DNA from 4 places in the Pseudomonas sp. Van50 genome. Region 1 is predicted to be linked to each of the others. Evidence: predicted binding sites of a transcription regulator. Region 1 holds the regulator's gene; each other region holds the start of a gene.

Region 1 (4,848 bases):
CAGGAGATGCAAGGCCAACCGGTGATCCTGCTGGTGGCCGGTCCGATTCGCGCGATGCTCTCGCGATTCGGTCGCCTCGCGGTCCCGGGGCTGCATGTGTTGGCGTACCAGGAAATACCGGACAACAAGCAAGTGACCATCGTTGCGACAGTAGGGCCCAACGGCTGAGGTAGTGGTTTATGCAAGTGAAGCGTTTTTTCGCCGCCGACATGCGTCAGGCCATGAAACTGGTTCGTGACGAGCTGGGCGCTGAAGCAGCCATCATTGGCAACCGTCGTATCGCCGGCGGTGTCGAGCTGACGGCGGCCCTGGATTACAAACTGTCTGCGCTGGCCCCGCGGGTTCCGAACATGGAACTCGAAGACGAGCTGCGCAAGACCCAGTCGCGCATCGCCAGCGCGCAGGCCGAACTGAGCCTGCGCAGCAGCGAAGGCGAGGGTGCCGCGGGCACCAATCGTCAATTGTTCGCCGGTCAGCCGCTGACCGCCGGCCTGCCGTTGACCGCTGCCGAGCCGCTGATCGAGCAGGCCCAGGCCGAACCGCGTCGTCCGGAGCCGGCACCCGCCGCGCCTGCCCGCGGGCTCGACCCGCGCGCCCTGGACTCGATGCGCTTCGAGCTCAACAGCCTGCGCGAGCTGATGGAAGTCCAACTCGGCTCCCTGGCCTGGAACCAACTGCAAGGCAGCCGTCCGGCCCAGGCCAACCTGTGGCGTCGCCTGCAACGCATCGGCTTGTCCGGCCCGTTGTCCCGAGACCTGCTGGCGCTGATCAATGGTATCGAAGAGCCTCGCCAGGCCTGGCGCATGTTGCTGGCGCACCTGGCGCGGATGATCGCCACGCCGGAAGTCGAGCCGCTGGAGGAGGGCGGGGTGATTGCCATGGTCGGTCCTGCCGGCATGGGCAAGACCACCACCCTGGCCAAGCTCGCCGCCCGCTATGTACTCAAGTACGGCGCCCAGAGCATCGCCCTGGTGAGCATGGACAGTTTCCGCATCGGTGCCCAGGAACAACTCAAGACCCTGGGCCGGATCCTCAATGTGTCGGTGACCCATGTGGATCCGGGCCAATCCCTGGCCCAGGCGCTGGAGCCGCTGCTGCGCAAACGCGTCGTGCTGATCGATACCGCCGGCCTGCAAGCCAGCGATCCGGCCCTGCGCATGCAGCTCGAAAGCCTGGCCGGACGCGGTATCAAGTCAAAAAATTATCTCGTGTTGGCAACCACCAGCCAGAAACAGGTTCTAACCGCCGCATACCACAGCTACAAACGCTGCGGACTGGCTGGCTGCATCCTGACTAAGCTGGACGAAACGGCAAGCCTGGGCGAGGTGTTGAGCCTGGCGATCGGTCATGAACTGCCGGTGGCCTACCTGACCGATGGGCCGCGGATCCCGGATGATTTGCATCTGCCGCGCCGTCATCAACTGGTCAGTCGTGCCGTGAGTGTGCAAATGCAGGAAGAACCCAGCGAAGAAGCCATGGCTGACATGTTCGCTGACATCTACCACAGCCCGACCAAGCAGGTCGGCTGAGGTAATCATGAATATTTTTTGTACCTACATCGATGGTCTGCCATGCATTGTTCCTTATGCGAACGCGCAGCCAGTAATGTGGCCTCCGTCTAAGAAGACAAGGTAAAGAACGAACATGGGCAGCATGCATCCCGTACAGGTGATCGCGGTGACCGGCGGCAAAGGTGGCGTCGGGAAGACTAACGTGTCAGTGAACTTGTCCCTGGCTCTGGCAGAGCTTGGCCGACGGGTCATGCTGCTGGACGCCGACCTGGGCCTGGCGAACGTCGACGTGCTGCTGGGGCTTACCCCCAAACGCACCCTGGCGGACGTGATCGAGGGCCGTTGCGAACTGCGCGACGTGCTGTTGCAGGGACCTGGCGGGATTCGCATCGTGCCGGCTGCCTCCGGTACCCAGAGCATGGTCCACCTGACCCCGGCCCAGCACGCGGGCCTGATCCAGGCCTTCAGCGACATCGGCGACAACCTCGATGTGCTGGTGATCGACACCGCGGCCGGCATCGGCGACTCGGTCGTCAGTTTCGTCCGCGCCGCCCAGGAAGTGCTGCTGGTGGTCTGCGACGAACCGACGTCCATCACCGATGCCTACGCCCTGATCAAACTGCTGAACCGCGACTATGGCATGAACCGCTTCCGCGTCCTGGCCAATATGGCCCAGAGCCCGCAGGAAGGGCGCAACCTGTTCGCCAAGTTGACCAAGGTCACCGATCGCTTCCTGGACGTCGCCCTACAATACGTCGGCGCCGTGCCGTACGACGAAAGCGTACGCAAGGCCGTCCAGAAGCAACGCGCCGTTTATGAAGCTTTTCCACGTTCCAAATGCGCGCTGGCGTTCAAGGCGATCGCCCAGAAGGTCGATACCTGGCCACTGCCGGCCAACCCCCGCGGGCATCTGGAATTTTTCGTCGAGCGTCTTGTGCAACAAACAGCAGGGCCCGTGCTATGACAGCCAGCGGTTACAACCATCTCTACAAAAAATCGGCACGGGACGCCCAATACGAATTGATCGAGCGTTATGCGCCACTGGTCAAGCGTATTGCCTACCACTTGCTGGCGCGGTTGCCGGCCAGTGTCCAGGTCGAGGACTTGATCCAGGCCGGCATGATCGGCCTGCTTGAAGTGTCGAACAAATACGACGCCAGCAAAGGTGCCAGTTTCGAGACCTATGCCGGTATCCGCATTCGCGGGGCGATGCTCGATGAGGTCCGCAAGGGCGATTGGGCGCCGCGTTCGGTGCACCGCAATACCCGCATGGTCAGTGACGCGATTCGGGCAATTGAAGCTAAAACCGGGCGTGACGCTAAAGATCACGAAGTTGCGGCCGAACTCCAGTTGAGTCTCGACGATTATTACGGGATTTTGAACGATACCTTGGGCAGCCGCCTGTTCAGTTTCGACGACCTGTTGCAGGACGGCGAACACGAAGGGCTGCACGAGGATAACGCGAGTGCTCACATGGAGCCGTCGCGTGACCTGGAAGATGAACGTTTCCAGAGTGCGCTGGCGGATGCGATTGCCAATTTGCCGGAGCGTGAGCGGCTGGTCTTGGCGCTGTACTACGACGAAGAGCTGAACCTCAAGGAAATCGGTGAGGTCCTGGGGGTCAGCGAATCGCGGGTCAGCCAGTTACACAGCCAGTGCGCGGCCCGTTTGCGGGGGCGTTTGGGGGAGTGGCGAGCGCGTTGACAGGCAGTGTGGGGACACTGCGACGAGGCTGGCCTGGCAGGTGCTGTGCCAGTCTCCATCCGTTGTGCTCCAGACCGTTGTCGAGTGTTGTGCCGGATTGATTGAAATGGCGCGTCCAGGTGCTGGGCGCGTTTAAGACTGCTTGGAGGTCGAATTGGACAAGAACATGAAAATCCTCATCGTTGATGACTTCTCAACGATGCGGCGGATCATTAAAAACCTGTTGCGTGACCTTGGGTTCACCAACACGGCCGAAGCAGATGACGGGACCACTGCGCTCCCGATGTTGCACAGTGGCAACTTCGATTTTCTGGTCACCGACTGGAACATGCCAGGCATGACCGGTATCGACCTGCTGCGCCAGGTGCGTGCCGACGAAAAACTCAAGCATCTCCCGGTGTTGATGGTCACTGCCGAAGCCAAGCGCGAGCAGATCATCGAAGCGGCCCAGGCCGGTGTAAACGGCTATGTGGTCAAACCCTTCACGGCCCAGGCGTTGAAAGAGAAGATCGAAAAAATCTTCGAACGCATCGGTTAACGGCGCCACGGGGGAGCTATGGACAACGAATCTTCAATGGGCGATTTCGAATCGACCCTGAAAAAACATGCCCGCGAACTGGTCGACAGCCTTGAAAAAGGTCGCTTTGGCGATGCGGTTCAAATGATCCATGAGCTCAACCAGACCCGTGACCGCGGTCTGTATCAGGAAGTGGGCAAGCTCACGCGTGAACTGCACAGCGCGATTGTCAATTTCCAGATCGACCCGCACATGCCGCAGGCCGAGGAAGTCTCGCAGATCACCGACGCCACCGAGCGCCTGGGGTATGTGGTCAAACTGACCGAAGCCGCGGCCAACCGCACCATGGATCTGGTGGAAAGCGCAACGCCGCTGGTCAATGGCCTGAGCGAAGAGGCCCAGGCCTTGAGCACCGACTGGGGCCGGTTCATGCGTCGTGAAGTCGGTGCTGAAGAGTTTCGGGAGCTGGCCCGCCGGGTCGACGGTTTCCTGACGCGCAGCAGCACCGAGAACCGCGCCGTGGCAAGCAACCTCAACGACATTCTGCTGGCCCAGGACTATCAAGACCTGACCGGCCAGGTAATCAAGCGTGTGACCCAGTTGGTCACCGAAGTGGAAAGCAACCTGCTCAAACTGGTGTTGATGGCCAGCCAGGTCGACCGCTTTGCAGGCATCGAACACGACCGTGAAGCGATGCTTGCTGAAAAAGATCCACAAAAACATCTCTCTCAGGGTGAAGGTCCGCAAATTCATGCCGATAAAAGAGAAGACGTTATGTCCGGTCAGGACGATGTGGACGATTTGCTGTCCAGCCTTGGATTCTGAGTTTTAGCCCTGTTTTAGGAGCAGCCATTAATGAGCTTCGGCGCCGATGAAGAGATCCTTCAGGATTTCCTGGTTGAGGCCGGCGAGATTCTAGAGCAACTGTCTGAGCAACTGGTCGAGCTGGAAAGTCGACCCGATGATGCAGACTTGCTCAATGCAATTTTTCGCGGTTTCCACACTGTAAAAGGAGGCGCCGGCTTCCTCCAGCTCAACGAGCTGGTGGAGTGCTGTCACATTGCCGAGAACGTGTTCGACATCCTGCGCAAGGGTGAGCGTCGCGTTGACTCGGAA
Region 2 (4,848 bases), 1.2 Mb from region 1:
TCGAGAGGCCGATCACGTCCAGCAGCCAGATAAAGCGCCCGGCCCAGCCGCCGCCTTCGTCGTCGTAGACCACGTAGACCGCGTCCGGGTGATGCCCAAGCTCGCCGAACAGGGTTTCCAGGTCGGCCTTGGCCGGCAACAGGCCCGGTGCCGGCGGTTGGCCGAGCTGGGTGCGCTTGGGGTCGACGAAACGTGCGCCGGGGATGTGCCCGGTGCTGTAGCGCGCGGCGCTGGTCAGGTCCACCAGAATCAGTTCGCGGGCGTCGAGGCGCGGCAGCAGTTCGCTCGGCTCGATCACCAGCGGCAAGCCAGAGAAGTCAGGCATGTGAGGTCTCCAGGGGCGCAAAGGGAAAGGATTGTAGCAAGTTCAGCGACCGCGGTTGGTAAAGGTATGCAGGGCCCTTTCGATACATTGCACGGTTTTGCCGAAGGCTTGCACGGTGATATCCGAGAACGGCCCGCCGCCCTGGTCCACCGCCACCAGCATGATCACCCGTCCATTGCACGTCAGTGAGCGCAACAGCAGGTGCTCACCCCGGAACAGGCTGCGCAGGCCCGGCGGCAGTAGTGCCGAAAACTGCGCGTTGTTGTCCGGGTTCAGGCGAACCTGGGCCTGCTGGGCCAGCAACCGCTGCAATATTTTGCTCTGGCTGATGGTAAAGCTCATGGCCGCGGCTTCCTTGGGCAGGCCGGCGGTCTGGTGTACGCGCATGCTGGCCTGGCTGCGGTCGGCCATCAGGATCATCACTCGGCGCATGCCACAGGCCACCAGGACATCCCGTGCCGAGGTGGTCAGGTGCATGGCATTGCGGAAGGGACTCGGCTCCACCAGCATGGCGGAGCATTGCTTGCGCCACTGGCTCAGGTCTTGGGCGCTGGGCGGGGCGGCGGGCAGCAAGCCGGGGTGGATGCGGCGGCTGCCCGAGGGCCAGATCAGCGCCACGGCCGGGTGCCAGAGGTCTGGCATGGCGTGATGATGGGCGCTATTGACCGCTTGTTGGTGCAGTTGCTGCTGGACCTCATCCATCGACATCTGCAGATACAAACTGGTGAGGTACTGCCAGCGGGTGAGCGCGGGGCTGTCCCAGGCCTGTTGTGCGGCCAGTGCCAGGCCGTTGGCCAGCAATACGGTGTTGGCCGGCTGGTTGAGCCAGCGTCGCAGGATCGGGTCGTCGTCCAGGCGATTCTGCTGGCGCAGGGGGTGTTCGCTGTCCCGGGCGATGCGCAGGACTTTCACCAGCTCGCGGCGTTCATTGAGTAGCAGGCGATAACCTTGCGCCACCCAGATGGGCAAGCGCCAGGTTTCCACCAGCGCCAGGCAGATTTCCAGCAGGCTGACGCCGAACAGTTCGCGCTCTACCTTGGGCGCGGGCTCGCCTTTATGGACGACCCGCAATTCCCATTCCCCGAGCAATCGTGGATGGGTCAGGGCCAGGGGCCAGAGCGGTGACAGGAATAACAGACTGCCCCAGTGTATGTCTTGCCACAGCCGCGCCAGGCGGCTGGCAAAAAAACCATTGGCCTGTTGCGTGGCGTGCTGGCTGATCAATTGCAACTGGCGCAAGGCGATGGGTATTTCATGCTCCGGCAACGACGGCAGGCGGGCGAGCAGTTCCTCGGTACGCTTGAGGCCGAGGCGGTTGATGGCCACTTCGAGGTTTTCCGCAGGTTCTGCAAGGCTGCCATGGGTGTGATGGTTGGCTTCGCGGATGACGCTCAGGGCCAGGGCTGGGCTGCCCTGCATCAGGTCGGCGATGTCGCGCAAGGAGCGGCGGCTGTCGGCGAGGGCCTTGCAGACCAGGTCGTGGCTGGCCTGGGGTACCGGCAGATGCACGCCTTTGAGCAGCGTCACCCAACCTTCGAGGGTGGTCGGTCGGGGCGTTGGAACCTTGGTTTCGTTAGTCATGGCTGGACGTGATCATCGTATGAATTCTCTACGCCCGGAACGGGGCAAATTGGCTTTTCGCCAGAACAGCCTATAGTCTGGCGCAGTTTTGCCGATAAGTAGAAGAAGAGATTTTTCAGCTTCCGAATATGACCTTGAACCCGACTTAAATAAGTACTTTCTATCTATGGCTAAAATTATCGGCATCATTGTCGTGTTCGCGAGCGTGCTCGGCGGATACGTGCTCTCCCATGGCAAGATTGCCGCCCTGATCCAGCCCTTCGAGGTGTTGATCATCGGTGGCGCGGCCCTCGGTGCATTCCTGCAGGCCAACCCCGGCTATATGACGATGCACGTGCTCAAGAAATCCCTGGGCATGTTCAGTTCGCGCTTTAGCCACACCTTCTACCTCGAGGTGCTGGGGCTGATCTACGAGATCCTCAACAAGAGCCGCCGCGAAGGCATGATGGCGATCGAGGGCGACATCGAAGACGCCGCCGCCAGCCCGATTTTCGCCAAGTACCCGGCCGTGCTCAAGGACGCCCGCATGACGGCGTTCATCTGTGATTACCTGCGCATCATGTCGTCCGGCAACATGGCCCCCCACGAGCTCGAAGGCCTGTTCGACATGGAGCTGTACAGCCTCAAGGAAGACCTGGAGCATCCCTCCCACGCGGTCACCGGGATCGCCGACGCGATGCCTGGCTTCGGTATCGTCGCGGCGGTACTGGGGATCGTGGTGACCATGGCCTCCCTGGGCGACGGTGACCAGAAGTCCATCGGCCTGCACGTGGGTGCGGCCCTGGTGGGTACGTTCTTCGGTATCTTGGCGGCGTATGGTTTCTTCGGGCCGCTGGCCACCTCCCTGGCCCATGACGCCAAGGAAGAGCTCAATATCTACGAAGCCATCAAGGCTTCCCTGGTGGCCTCGGCCTCGGGCATGCCGCCATCGTTGGCGGTGGAGTTCGGGCGCAAGGTCCTGTACCCGGCGCACCGTCCAAGCTTCGCCGAGCTGGAACAAGCGGTTCGCGGTCGCTAAGTTATGGAAAATAACCAGCCGATCATCATCAAGCGCGTCAAGCGCATAGCCGCTGGGCATCACGGGGGCGCCTGGAAAATCGCCTTTGCCGACTTCGCCACAGCGATGATGGCGTTCTTCCTGGTGCTGTGGCTGTTGTCCACGGCGACGCCAGAGCAGAAGATCGCCATCGCCGGCTACTTCAAGGACCCGGTCGGCTTTTCCGAAAGCGGCACGCCCTACATCATCGACCTGGGCGGCTCACCGACCCTGGCCCCGGAAAACACCCTCAACCCCGAGGTCAAGTCCCAGCCCCAGCCCGACAAGGTGACGGTGGATTCCGAGCAGGTCGAAGGCATGGCCGAACAGGTCGAGCGCGAGCGCCTGGAATTGCTGTTGCAGGAATTGCAGAACAAGGTCGAAGAGAACCCGCAACTGCAGAAATTCAAGGACCAGATCCTGTTCGAAATCACCCCGAACGGCTTGCGCATCCAGATCATGGACGCCGAGAACCGGCCGATGTTCGATTCCGGCAGCGCGCGCCTGAAGCCGTATTTCGAGGACATCCTGTTGGCCATGGCCGACACCATCAAGGCGGTGCCGAACAAGATCAGCATCAGTGGTCATACCGATGCCAAACCCTACATCGGCAAGGGTGACTACGGTAACTGGGAGCTGTCCGCCAACCGTGCCAACGCGGCCCGTCGCGCCCTGGTGGCCGGCAGCTATCCGGACGAGCAGGTGGCGCGGGTGGTCGGTTATGCGTCTTCGGCGCTCTTCGACCGCAAAGACCCGTTCAACCCGGTCAACCGGCGTATCGATATCGTGGTGTTGACCAAGAAGGCGCAGAAAGCCATCGAGGGCTCGCAAACCGATGATCCGGCGCCCGATCCGGTCCCGGGCGAGGGTGCGCCGGGTGAAGCGCCTGCTCCGTCCGCCACACCAGGTGCGGCGGTCGATCCGAACGCGTTGCCGGCAGACCAGCAACCCGTGCCGGCCCATGAGCTGCGCGAGCGGCTGAACCTGTTCGACGATGCCGCGCCCAAGCCGCCCGGAGCGCCGGCGCAGTGACCTGAAGGTTTGTCGATGGACCTGTGGCGAGGGAGCTTGCTCCCGCTCGACTGCGAAGCAGTCGTAAACCGGCGGGTGCGGTGTGTCTGATGCTCCGCATCTGGCAGGTTTTGGGGCCGCTTCGCAGCCCAGCGGGAGCAAGCTCCCTCGCCACAATTGTGTCCGGCTTCCCTTCCTTTCAGCTCAGTAACCGCTTTCCGGCAGGCTGGCGATGATCGAGCGGTAGCTGTTCATCCGTTGCTGATGCACGCGACCTTCTTCCAGGGCCTTGAGCAGAGCGCAACCGGGCTCGCGGTCGTGCTTGCAGTCGCGGAAGCGGCAGGTGCCGATCAACTCGTTGAACTCGATGAACCCGGCTTCGACATCGGCCCGGCTGACGTGGCCCAGGCCGAATTCGCGGATACCCGGCGAGTCGATCAATTCACCGCCGCCAGGGAAATGGAACAGCCGCGCGGTGGTGGTGGTGTGGGTGCCCTGGCCGGACAGCTCGGACAGCGGCCCGACGCGCGTCTCGACTTCCGGCAGCAGGCTGTTGACCAGCGAAGACTTGCCCACGCCAGACTGGCCGACGAACACACTGATGCGCCCGTCCAGTTGCTGTTGCAACTGCTCCATGCCGTTGCCGTGATGGGCCGAGACCTCCAGCACCGGGTAACCCAAATCCCGATAGACCGACAGCAGGGCGTTCAGCGCCGTGGCGTTGTGTTCGTCGATCAGGTCGAACTTGTTGAGCAGCAGCAACGGACGGATACCCGCGTGTTCGGCGGCCACCAGGTAACGGTCGATCAGGTTGGCGTGGGGCTCGGGCAACGGGGCGAACACGATGACGATCATGTCGACGTTGGCGGCCACGGGCTTGAGCTGGCCTCGGCTG
Region 3 (4,848 bases), 3.4 Mb from region 1:
CCAGCAAGGCGTCGGTGGCGGAATTGAAACCACCGGTTTCTACATCGACGACGACCGGCAGATAACCACGGAACCGCGCGGCCATGGGGTGACGGGCGCCGCCCGAACCACCGTTGCCGTCCAGTTCGTCGTCGAAATGATCTTCACTCACGCGTTTTCCTCCAGCAGGCGCCAGCGCAGTTTTTCACCGGCGCGCAGCGGGATGACGGTCTGCTCGCCGAAGGGCAGGCTGACAGGGGCGGTCCATTCGTCACGGACCAGGGTAATACGGTCGGTGTTCACCGGCAGGCCATAGAAGCGCGGGCCATGCAGGCTGGCGAAGCCTTCGAGTTTTTCCAGCGCATTGCGCTGTTCGAACGCCTCGGCGTACATCTCGATGGCGGCATAGGCGGTGTAGCAACCGGCGCAACCGCAGGCCGCTTCCTTGGCGTGACGGGCGTGGGGTGCCGAGTCGGTGCCGAGGAAAAACTTGGCGCTGCCGCTGGTAGCGGCGTCCAGCAAGGCTTCCTGGTGGGTATTGCGCTTGAGGATCGGCAGGCAATAGAAGTGCGGCCGGATCCCGCCCACCAGCATGTGGTTGCGGTTGTACAGCAGGTGGTGGGCGGTAATGGTCGCGCCGACGTTGGCCGGGGCCTCGTTGACGAACTGCACGGCATCGCCGGTGGTGATGTGTTCGAACACCACCTTGAGGGTCGGGAAACGCTCCACGACGCGGCGCATGTGTTCGTCGATGAAGATTTTCTCGCGGTCGAACACATCGACGTCGCCCCGGGTAACCTCACCATGGATCAACAACGGCATGCCGACTTCGGCCATGGCCTCCAGCGCCGGGAAGATCTTGTCGATGCTGGTGACACCGGAATCGGAGTTGGTCGTCGCGCCGGCGGGATACAGCTTGGCGGCATGGACAAAACCGCTGGCCTTGGCGTCGCGAATCTCTTCGGGCTGGGTGCGGTCGGTGAGGTAAAGCACCATCAGCGGTTCGAAGCGGCTGCCAGCCGGGCGCGCGGCGAGGATACGCTGGCGATAGCCATCGGCCTCGGCGGCGTTGCGCACGGGCGGAACCAGGTTAGGCATGATGATTGCGCGCCCGAAGGTGCGCGCGACATCGGCGACGGTATGGGTCAACACAGCACCATCGCGAAGATGAATATGCCAGTCGTCGGGACGCAGCAGGGTCAGGCGGTCGGACATTAGGGGGCTTCCAGGCGGGTCAAACTCTGGGGAATGCTACCGGAAAAGACCGATTCAGGCACCCGCTATCAAGTTCTGCCACAACTTACCGATAGCTCCTACAGGTGTGCCACGAATCCGTGCAGTGCCCCGGACAGGCGTCATGCCCTCAAGCATGCGTCGATCTTTGTATAAAAGTCAGTGGAGCCTCCCGTGCGCCAGCGTTATCTAGCCTTGCTCAGTGTGTTTGCCAGCCTTCCCGCCATGGCGCTCACTTTCCAGACCCGTCTGGAGAGCATTGAGTGGGCGGTCGAAGGCGACAAGTTCGAGTGCCGGCTGAGCCAGCCGATCACCGATTTCGGCAGTGGCGAGTTCGTGCGCCGGGCGGGCGAACAGGCCACGTTCCGCCTCAAGAGCTATAACCCGATGCTGGGCGGCGGTTCGGCCACCTTGCTGGCGGCCGCCGCACCGTGGCAACCGGGGCGCGGCGATATCAACCTGGGCTCGGTCAGCATTGGCAGTGGCGATGTATTGTTCAACAGCTCCCAGGTCCAGGCCGGACGCTTGATCAGTGGGCTGATGGACGGTCGTAGCCCTGTGGTACGGCGTAACACCGAGGACGGTCGAGTGTCGGAAGTCCGGTTGCTGCCGGTGCGTTTCAATAAAGCCTTCGGCGATTATCAGAGCTGTGTGGCCAAGTTGTTGCCGAAGAATTTCGAGCAGGTGAAGCAGACCCAGATCGGCTTCCCCGGCGAAGAAGTCGAACTCGATGCCCATGCCAAGGCCCAGTTGCAGGTGATGCTCGACTTCATCAAGGCCGATCCGAGCGTCAATCATGTCGAGCTTGACGGTCACTCCGACAACAGCGGCAATCGCCTGACCAACCGCGAGCTGTCGCGCCGCCGGGCCCTGGCGGTCCAGGATTTCTTCAAGGCCAATGGTTTCCAGGAGTCGCAGATTACCCTGCGCTTCCACGGCGAACGTTATCCCCTGGTGCCCAACACCAACGCCGCCAACCGGGCCAAGAACCGTCGGGTGGTCGTGCGCCTCGAGCGCGTGGCGGCTAGCGAAGCACCGGCACCCCAGCCCGCCGCCGCGCAGCCTGCACCCGCTGCGCCCCCTGCCAAAGCGCCGGCGCCCACCGCTGCACCGGCCAAGACACCGGCACCCACGCCCGTCGGGACGACCGCGCGGACCTCCTGATTCGGTTTTGACCGTCGCGCGCTCGACATAATCTGTCGCTTCGTCGTCATAAGCTGTCGCGCCCCTGTAAATTATCCGCGCTGGACGTTAGACTTCACGGCTTTCCGTACAACCCGTGGAGTGATGGCATGGCGGACGTAAACAAGGTCGTTCTGGCGTATTCCGGCGGCCTGGACACTTCGGTGATCCTCAAGTGGCTGCAGGACACTTATAACTGCGAAGTGGTGACCTTCACCGCTGACCTGGGGCAGGGCGAGGAAGTCGAGCCTGCACGCGCCAAGGCCCAGGCCATGGGCGTCAAAGAGATCTACATCGATGACCTGCGCGAAGAGTTCGTCCGCGACTTCGTGTTCCCGATGTTCCGCGCCAACACCGTTTACGAAGGCGAGTACCTGCTGGGTACGTCCATCGCCCGTCCGTTGATTGCCAAGCGCCTGATCGAAATCGCCAACGAAACCGGCGCCGATGCCATTTCCCACGGCGCTACCGGCAAAGGCAACGACCAGGTGCGTTTCGAGCTGGGCGCCTATGCCCTCAAGCCGGGCGTGAAAGTCATCGCCCCGTGGCGTGAATGGGACTTGCTGTCCCGTGAAAAACTGATGGACTACGCCGAGAAGCACGCGATTCCAATCGAGCGTCACGGCAAGAAGAAATCCCCGTACTCGATGGACGCCAACCTGCTGCACATCTCCTATGAAGGCGGCGTGCTGGAAGACACCTGGACCGAGCACGAAGAAGACATGTGGCGCTGGACCGTCTCCCCCGAGAAGGCCCCGGATACCCCGCAATACCTGGAGCTGACCTATCGCAATGGCGATATCGTCGCCCTGGACGGCGTGGAAATGAGCCCGGCCACCGTGCTGGCGACCCTGAACCGCATCGGCGGCGAACACGGCATCGGTCGTCTGGACATCGTCGAGAACCGCTATGTCGGCATGAAGTCCCGCGGCTGCTACGAAACCCCGGGTGGCACCATCATGCTGCGCGCTCACCGGGCGATCGAATCGATCACCCTGGACCGCGAAGTGGCTCACCTCAAGGACGAGCTGATGCCCAAGTACGCCAGCCTGATCTACACCGGCTACTGGTGGAGCCCTGAGCGTCTGATGCTGCAGCAGATGATCGACGCCTCCCAGGCTCATGTGAATGGCGTGGTACGCCTGAAGCTGTACAAGGGCAACGTGATCGTCACCGGGCGTAAGTCGGACGAGTCGCTGTTCGACGCCAACATCGCGACCTTCGAAGAAGACGGCGGTGCCTACAACCAGGCCGACGCGGCCGGCTTCATCAAGCTCAACGCCCTGCGCATGCGCATCGCGGCGAACAAGGGTCGCAAGCTGTTCTGACCCTGGCGATATAAAAAACGGCCTGCCTTGAGCAGGCCGTTTTTTTTGCCCTCTGTTTTGCAAGGGCAGCCTCTTGTCTGCAGCACTGTCTCCTGATGGCTCATCCATCCTGCCCGTGGGTTGCAAGGTCTGCGTGGTGGTAAATGACGTACACGACGATGCCGGCGTGCTTCAAATGCTCAGGTTGGCAAGTTTCGCTCAGGCGACGGGATTGGCGGCACAGGATGCAAAAGGTGTCCGGCGGTTCATGCCTGGGGCGATGAAGACCTATCAGTCGCCGCCGGTGGTCCTTGCCCGCCCGACGTAGCATTCGTTTGCGCCGACAGGTCGCGTCATCCATGGTCTTTATGAAGTGCTTGCTCTTGCGAAAATCCGAAGGTGAATACAAGGAACGATAATTGAAGTTGAGGGTGATGAAAAAAAGCAGCAATAAATAGAAGGGGAAGCTGATCAGGAACCAGAGGTAATACTCACGGTCCTGATCATCCAGAAAAGGCAGGGAAACAGCCGCGGACGTTTCGGATAAAGTTGCGAATATGGCGATAAGGGTCATGGGGTTGGTGATGGTCTTCAAAGGTTTGTTCATGGTTAATGCTCATGGAATATTCATGCTCGTGAGTGGTTTGGAAAAAATAATATCGGTGGCTAATAAGGTGTCGCTAAAACAATCAGGGCTGTCGATGTTTTATATCGGGTGCCTGAACGTCTCTTATATAGGAATTTCCGCTGCTGAAGTGAGGGGGGCAGTTTTAACAGTAAATAATTCAGTTACTCTTTATGAGTAAAGTGCTTTCCAATGACCGGTCCGCAAGCAGGTAGGGCGGCGAAAGAGCGCATTATTCATAGGGGTAACGGATGCTCAAGGGCGCTCGGTCCTTCTCTGTAAAAAATTGAGGACACATTTTTCCCGGCGGGATTTGTAGGAGTTTTCTGTATAGCTTGTAGGATCTGTCTCTCGGTGCGAGCGGTCAGGGGGGGCGGCATGCCAAGGTAGAAATGACTAGGCTATTGTGCGTGCTCTAAAAATTCGAACAGCGAAGTTGGATTTGCCCATGAATAAAGTGCTGATCGTGGATGATCATCCCGTCATTCGTCTTGCTGTACGTTTGCTGATGGAGCGTCATGG
Region 4 (4,848 bases), 1.3 Mb from region 1:
CCAGATAAGCCGTGGCGTAGTTATCGAAAAGAATACCGGCGCCGTCGACACCGGCCACCATGCCCACGGCCAGGATGATCACCAGGATCGGGATGCCCAGGCGGGACGAAAGAGAACTGACCAGGATGCTCGCACCTACCAGCAACGCGCCGATCAAGAACAGGCTGTTGATGGTCGCTGCAGTCAAAGGCGTTACTCCGGGAAAACTGAGGGGCGGGCACAGACTGACCATGCAGTCTGCGTGCCAGCGATTCTAACCTGTTGAAATGTGATGCTGTCAAAAAAGGTTTGGGATTGGGGGTACAAGGCAGCAATACCGTGGCGAGGGAGCAAGCTCCCTCGCCACCAAAGCTTGAGGGTTGATCGCTCACGGTCTGTGGACGATCAACCGTTACGCGGATTAAAGGCTGAACCGCCCAACCATGCTGTTCAAGTCCACGGCCAGGCGCGACAGTTCGGCGCTGGCGGCGGTGGTCTGGTTGGCGCCGGTGGCCGATTGCACCGACAGGTCGCGGATGTTCACCAGGTTGCGGTCCACTTCACGGGCCACCTGGGCCTGTTCTTCGGCGGCGCTGGCGATCACCAGGTTGCGTTCGTTGATCTCGACGATGGCCGTGTTGATGGTGTCCAGGGACAGGCCGGCGCCACGGGCGATGTTCAGGGTCGACTCGGCGCGCTCGGTGCTGTTGCGCATCGAGTCCACGGCGTGTTCGGTGCCGCTCTGGATGCTGCCGATCATGCGTTCGATCTCGCTGGTCGACTGCTGGGTACGATGAGCCAGGGCGCGGACTTCGTCGGCCACCACGGCAAAACCACGGCCGGCCTCACCGGCACGGGCGGCTTCGATGGCGGCATTCAGAGCCAGCAGGTTGGTCTGGTCGGCCAGGCCGCGGATCACGTCCAGCACTTTGCCGATATCGCGGGACTCATTGGCCAGGTTACCGATCAGCGTGGCGGTGCTTTGTACGTCGGCACTCATGCGTTCGATGGCACCGACGGTTTCCTGCACCAGGTCGCGGCCGTCGCCTGCGGATGTGGTGGCGTGTTTCGACGCTTCCGACGTGCTGACCGCATTGCGAGCGACCTCTTCTACGGCGCTGGTCATCTCGTTGACCGCTGTCGCGGCCTGCTCGATTTCGTTGTTCTGCTGGGTCAGGCCCCGGGCGCTTTCGTCAGTGACGGCGTTAAGCTCTTCGGCCGCCGACGCAAGCTGTGTGGCGGAACCGGAGATCCGTTGCAAGGTATCGCGCAGTTTTTCCTGCATGGTCGACATCGCCCGCAGCAGGCGACCGGCTTCGTCGCTGCCGTCAACGGTGATCGGTCGGGTCAGGTTGCCCTTGGCGATTTCTTCGGCGGCATCCAGCGCGTTGGCGATCGGCTTGGTGATGCTGTTGGTCAGCAGCCAGGCGAACAGCAGGGTCAGGCCGGTAGCGATGACCAGCAGGGCGACCACCCAGTTGAAAGCGCTTGAATATTGTTGCGCCGCGCCCTTATTGAGCGCCTCGGCTTGCAGGTTGTTGATCTCCACCAAGTGGTCGATTGCGGCATTGATGGCATCTGAGTTGCTCAGCAGTTCAGTGTTGAGCAGCGCCCGCAGTTCATCGACCTGATTATTTCGCGACAGGGTTTTCATGCGCTCTTCGAGCTGACGGTACTGCCCGAGCAGTTGCACATACTGATCGTAGGCGGCCCGTTCGTCCGAAGCGCTGATGAGCTTTTCGTAGGTGGTCTGGGCCGCGCGGATCTGCTGGCTGCGTTGTTCGAGCAGATCGTAGGTTTTCTGTTGGATGTCCGGCTCGCGGTTGACCAGCAAGCGATAGGACAAGACGCGCAGGCGCAGGGTGAGCTGGGTGAACTCATTCAGGGCCTTGATGCTGGGTACGCTGTTCTGGGCGATGCTTTCGCCGGACGTGCGGATTTTGCTCATCTGGGACAGGGCAAACACCCCAAGGGCCAGCATCAGGGCGCCGATCAGGGCAAACCCCAGGAACGCCCGCGGCGCGATGTTCATATTACGTAGGGACATGGAAAGTACCGAGAGGGGCGCGTCCGTGCGGGACTGTGGCTGGTGTTAACTGACTTATCGGTCATACGACTGAAGTCTTGAACGGGATCCTTGCTTTTGCCGCAGAACCACCCTGGAATGCGACGAAGGGTAGGAACCAGACTGCCCCTTCACAGTCTTTACCACTCGCCAGCGAAGCACCGCCGCTGGTAAAGCGTGGCATCGGCGGTGACTTTTCTTTATCGTACGCGCCCCTTGGAAAAGCCTGGAAATCAATATGTTGGAAACATCCCTCAGCCAACTGGAGCAACTGGTCAACGACCTGGTGCAACAGAACCTGCACCTCACCGGCCTGAACGAAACCCTGAGCGCCGAACTTGCCCAGGCCAAGGATGAAAACGAAAGCCTGCAACTGAGCCTGATGGAACAGGAAGAGCTGCACGGCGCCACCGCCGCCCGCATCCAGGCCCTGATCGAGCGCGCCAGCGCCGGTCCTGTCAGCGCATGAAGCACGGCGCCGATGGGGTGACGGTCATCTCGATCCTGGGAGAAGACTATTCAATCAAAGCGCCGGCCGGGCAGGAACAGGCCCTGTTGGACGCCGCTTCGATGCTCAAGGCCGCCCTGGCCGACACGAAAAGGAAATACCCGACGCTGATCGGCGATCGCCTGCTGGTATTGGCGGCCATGAACCTGTGTTCGCAACAGATCGAAATGCAGAAGAGCCATCAGGCGGAACTCGACCGTTACCAAGAGCAAGTCAGCGCCACGGTCGAGGTGATTGCCAAGACGATCCATCAGGCCTGAAACCGTTAACGAATGTTGACTGTGGGGCTTGTGTGGGAGCGAGCTTGCTCGCGATGGCGTCAGCACAGCTGCCTGTGTGTTGGCTGAAACACCGCTATCGCGAGCAAGCTCGCTCCCACAGTGGATCGGTGGTGAACGCAGATGTCGTGTTCACTTGGAACCCCTGTGGGAGCGAGCCTGCTCGCGGTTGGATCTCAGCCGCGCCACGAGTCTTGCCTCAGAACCACTCATCCCGCATCCCCAGGCACGTATCATCCCGCGCCTCGAGAATCGCCAGCTCATGGTGACACCCCGGCACTTCCCAGGTCAGGAAGTAGCGCGCCGCTTGCAGCTTGCCTTTATAGAAGTCGCTGTCCGCGGCATTGCCCCTGGCCAGGCCTTCCTCGGCACGAATCGCCTGTTCCAGCCAGCGCCAGCCGATCACCATGTGCCCAAACACTTTCAGGTACAGCGCCGAGTTGGCGAGGCTGCTGTTGACCTTGCCCTGGGCCAGGTCTGTCAGCAGGCCCAGGGTGACGGTTTGCAGGCGCGCCACCAACGCTTCCAGTGGCTGGTGTAATGGCGTCAACGATGGGTGCGCCTGGGCCCGTTCAATGGTGTCGGCCACCAGGCGGATCAACTGCTTGAGCCCGGCGCCGCCGTTCTGCGCCAGCTTTCGCCCCAGCAGGTCCAGGGACTGGATTCCATGGGTGCCTTCATGGATCGGGTTCAGGCGGTTGTCGCGATAATACTGCTCCACCGGGTATTCGCGGGTGTAGCCGTGACCGCCCAGGATCTGGATCGCCAGTTCGTTGGCTTTCAGGCAGAACTCCGAGGGCCAGGATTTGACGATGGGGGTCAGCAGGTCCAGCAGTTCATGGGCGCGCCGACGCTCGGCTTCGCTGTCCAGGGTGGTGGTGTCGTCGAACAGCCGCGCTGCGTACAAGCCCAGGTCAAATGAACCCTCGACGTAGGCTTTTTGGGTCAACAGCATGCGGCGCACGTCGGCGTGCTGGATGATCGCCACCGGGGCGGTGGTCGGGTCCTTGCTGTCGGGCACCCTGCCCTGCGGACGTTCGCGGGCGTATTCAAGGGAATACAGGTAGCCGGCGTAACCCAGCATCACCGCACCCATGCCGACGCCGATGCGCGCCTCGTTCATCATCTGGAACATGTAGCTCAGGCCGTGGTGCGGCTTGCCCACGAGGTAACCGACACATTCGCCGTTGTCGCCGAAGTTCAACGCGGTCGACGTGGTGCCGCGCCAGCCCATCTTGTGGAACAGCCCGGCCAGCAGCACGTCGTTACGCGGGCCGAGGCTGCCATCGTCGTTGACCAGGAACTTGGGCACGATAAACAGCGAAATGCCCTTCACGCCCGGCGGTGCGTCCGGCAATTTCGCCAGGACCATGTGCACGATGTTTTCCGACAGCGGATGATCGCCACCGGAGATGAAGATCTTGTTGCCCTTGAGTCGATAGGTGCCATCGGACGCAGGCTCTGCCCGTGTACGAATATCCGACAGCGAAGAACCTGCATGGGGTTCGGTCAGGGCCATGGTGCCAAAGAAGCGGCCGTCGATCATCGGTTGCAGGAAGCGTTGCTTCTGCTCCTCGCTGCCGAAGCTTTCGATCAGGTTCGCCGCGCCCATGGTCAGGAACGGGTAGGAGGTCGATGCGGCATTGGCCGACTGGAAGTGTGCGAAGCAGGCCTGGGACAGCAGTGTCGGCAACTGCATGCCTCCGGCGTCGAAGCTGCGCGCGGCATTGAGAAAACCGGCCTCCAGAAAGGCATCCACCGCTGGCTTCACCTCGGGAATCAGGATCGCCTGGCCGTTCTCGTAGCGCGGTTCGTTTTCATCGTTCTTGCGGTTGTGGGGCGCGAAGAATTTCTCGGCGATGCTGCGGGCCGTGCCGAGGGCTGCGTCGAAGGTTTCGCGATTGTGTTCGGCAAACCGCTCGCGCTGGGTCAGGCCCTCGGCATCGAGGACTTCGTACAGCTCGAAAGCCAGATTACGGGAACTGAGCAACGTCTCGGACATGGCGGCCTACCTTTTT

What was found. The regulator FliA, encoded in region 1, starts transcription of late flagellar genes. The targets are predictions, from matches to a motif close to CTAAAGTTTNNNNNNNNNNNGCCGNTAA.
Region 2: a site for FliA is predicted at 1,977-2,004, ahead of motA (flagellar motor stator protein MotA). Genes of this name have one in related genera too.
Region 3: a site for FliA is predicted at 1,262-1,289, ahead of ACZ5M5_RS23845 (flagellar protein MotY). Genes of this name have one in related genera too.
Region 4: a site for FliA is predicted at 2,081-2,108, ahead of ACZ5M5_RS02610 (methyl-accepting chemotaxis protein). Genes of this name have one in related genera too.

What each region holds. Positions count from the first base shown of each region.
Region 1 covers NZ_AP024343.1:1,903,175-1,908,022, forward strand. The annotation lists gene flhA (flagellar biosynthesis protein FlhA) at 1-168, shown strand, start outside; gene flhF (flagellar biosynthesis protein FlhF) at 180-1,529, shown strand; gene fleN (flagellar synthesis regulator FleN) at 1,645-2,475, shown strand; gene fliA (RNA polymerase sigma factor FliA) at 2,472-3,215, shown strand; gene ACZ5M5_RS08405 (chemotaxis response regulator CheY) at 3,382-3,753, shown strand; gene ACZ5M5_RS08410 (protein phosphatase CheZ) at 3,772-4,557, shown strand; gene ACZ5M5_RS08415 (chemotaxis protein CheA) at 4,588-4,848, shown strand, end outside.
Region 2 covers NZ_AP024343.1:682,703-687,550, forward strand. The annotation lists gene ACZ5M5_RS02925 (rhodanese-like domain-containing protein) at 1-325, opposite strand, end outside; gene ACZ5M5_RS02930 (HDOD domain-containing protein) at 368-1,906, opposite strand; gene motA (flagellar motor stator protein MotA) at 2,073-2,924, shown strand; gene motB (flagellar motor protein MotB) at 2,928-3,974, shown strand; gene rsgA (small ribosomal subunit biogenesis GTPase RsgA) at 4,158-4,848, opposite strand, start outside.
Region 3 covers NZ_AP024343.1:5,550,259-5,555,106, reverse strand. The annotation lists gene rnt (ribonuclease T) at 1-151, opposite strand, end outside; gene pyrC (dihydroorotase) at 148-1,194, opposite strand; gene ACZ5M5_RS23845 (flagellar protein MotY) at 1,387-2,376, shown strand; gene ACZ5M5_RS23840 (argininosuccinate synthase) at 2,505-3,722, shown strand; partial or broken gene ACZ5M5_RS23835 (hypothetical protein) at 4,051-4,308, opposite strand; gene ACZ5M5_RS23830 (response regulator transcription factor) at 4,775-4,848, shown strand, end outside.
Region 4 covers NZ_AP024343.1:598,396-603,243, forward strand. The annotation lists gene ACZ5M5_RS02605 (potassium/proton antiporter) at 1-187, opposite strand, end outside; gene ACZ5M5_RS02610 (methyl-accepting chemotaxis protein) at 401-2,026, opposite strand; gene ACZ5M5_RS02615 (hypothetical protein) at 2,283-2,513, shown strand; gene ACZ5M5_RS02620 (cell division protein ZapA) at 2,510-2,812, shown strand; gene ACZ5M5_RS02625 (acyl-CoA dehydrogenase) at 3,030-4,832, opposite strand.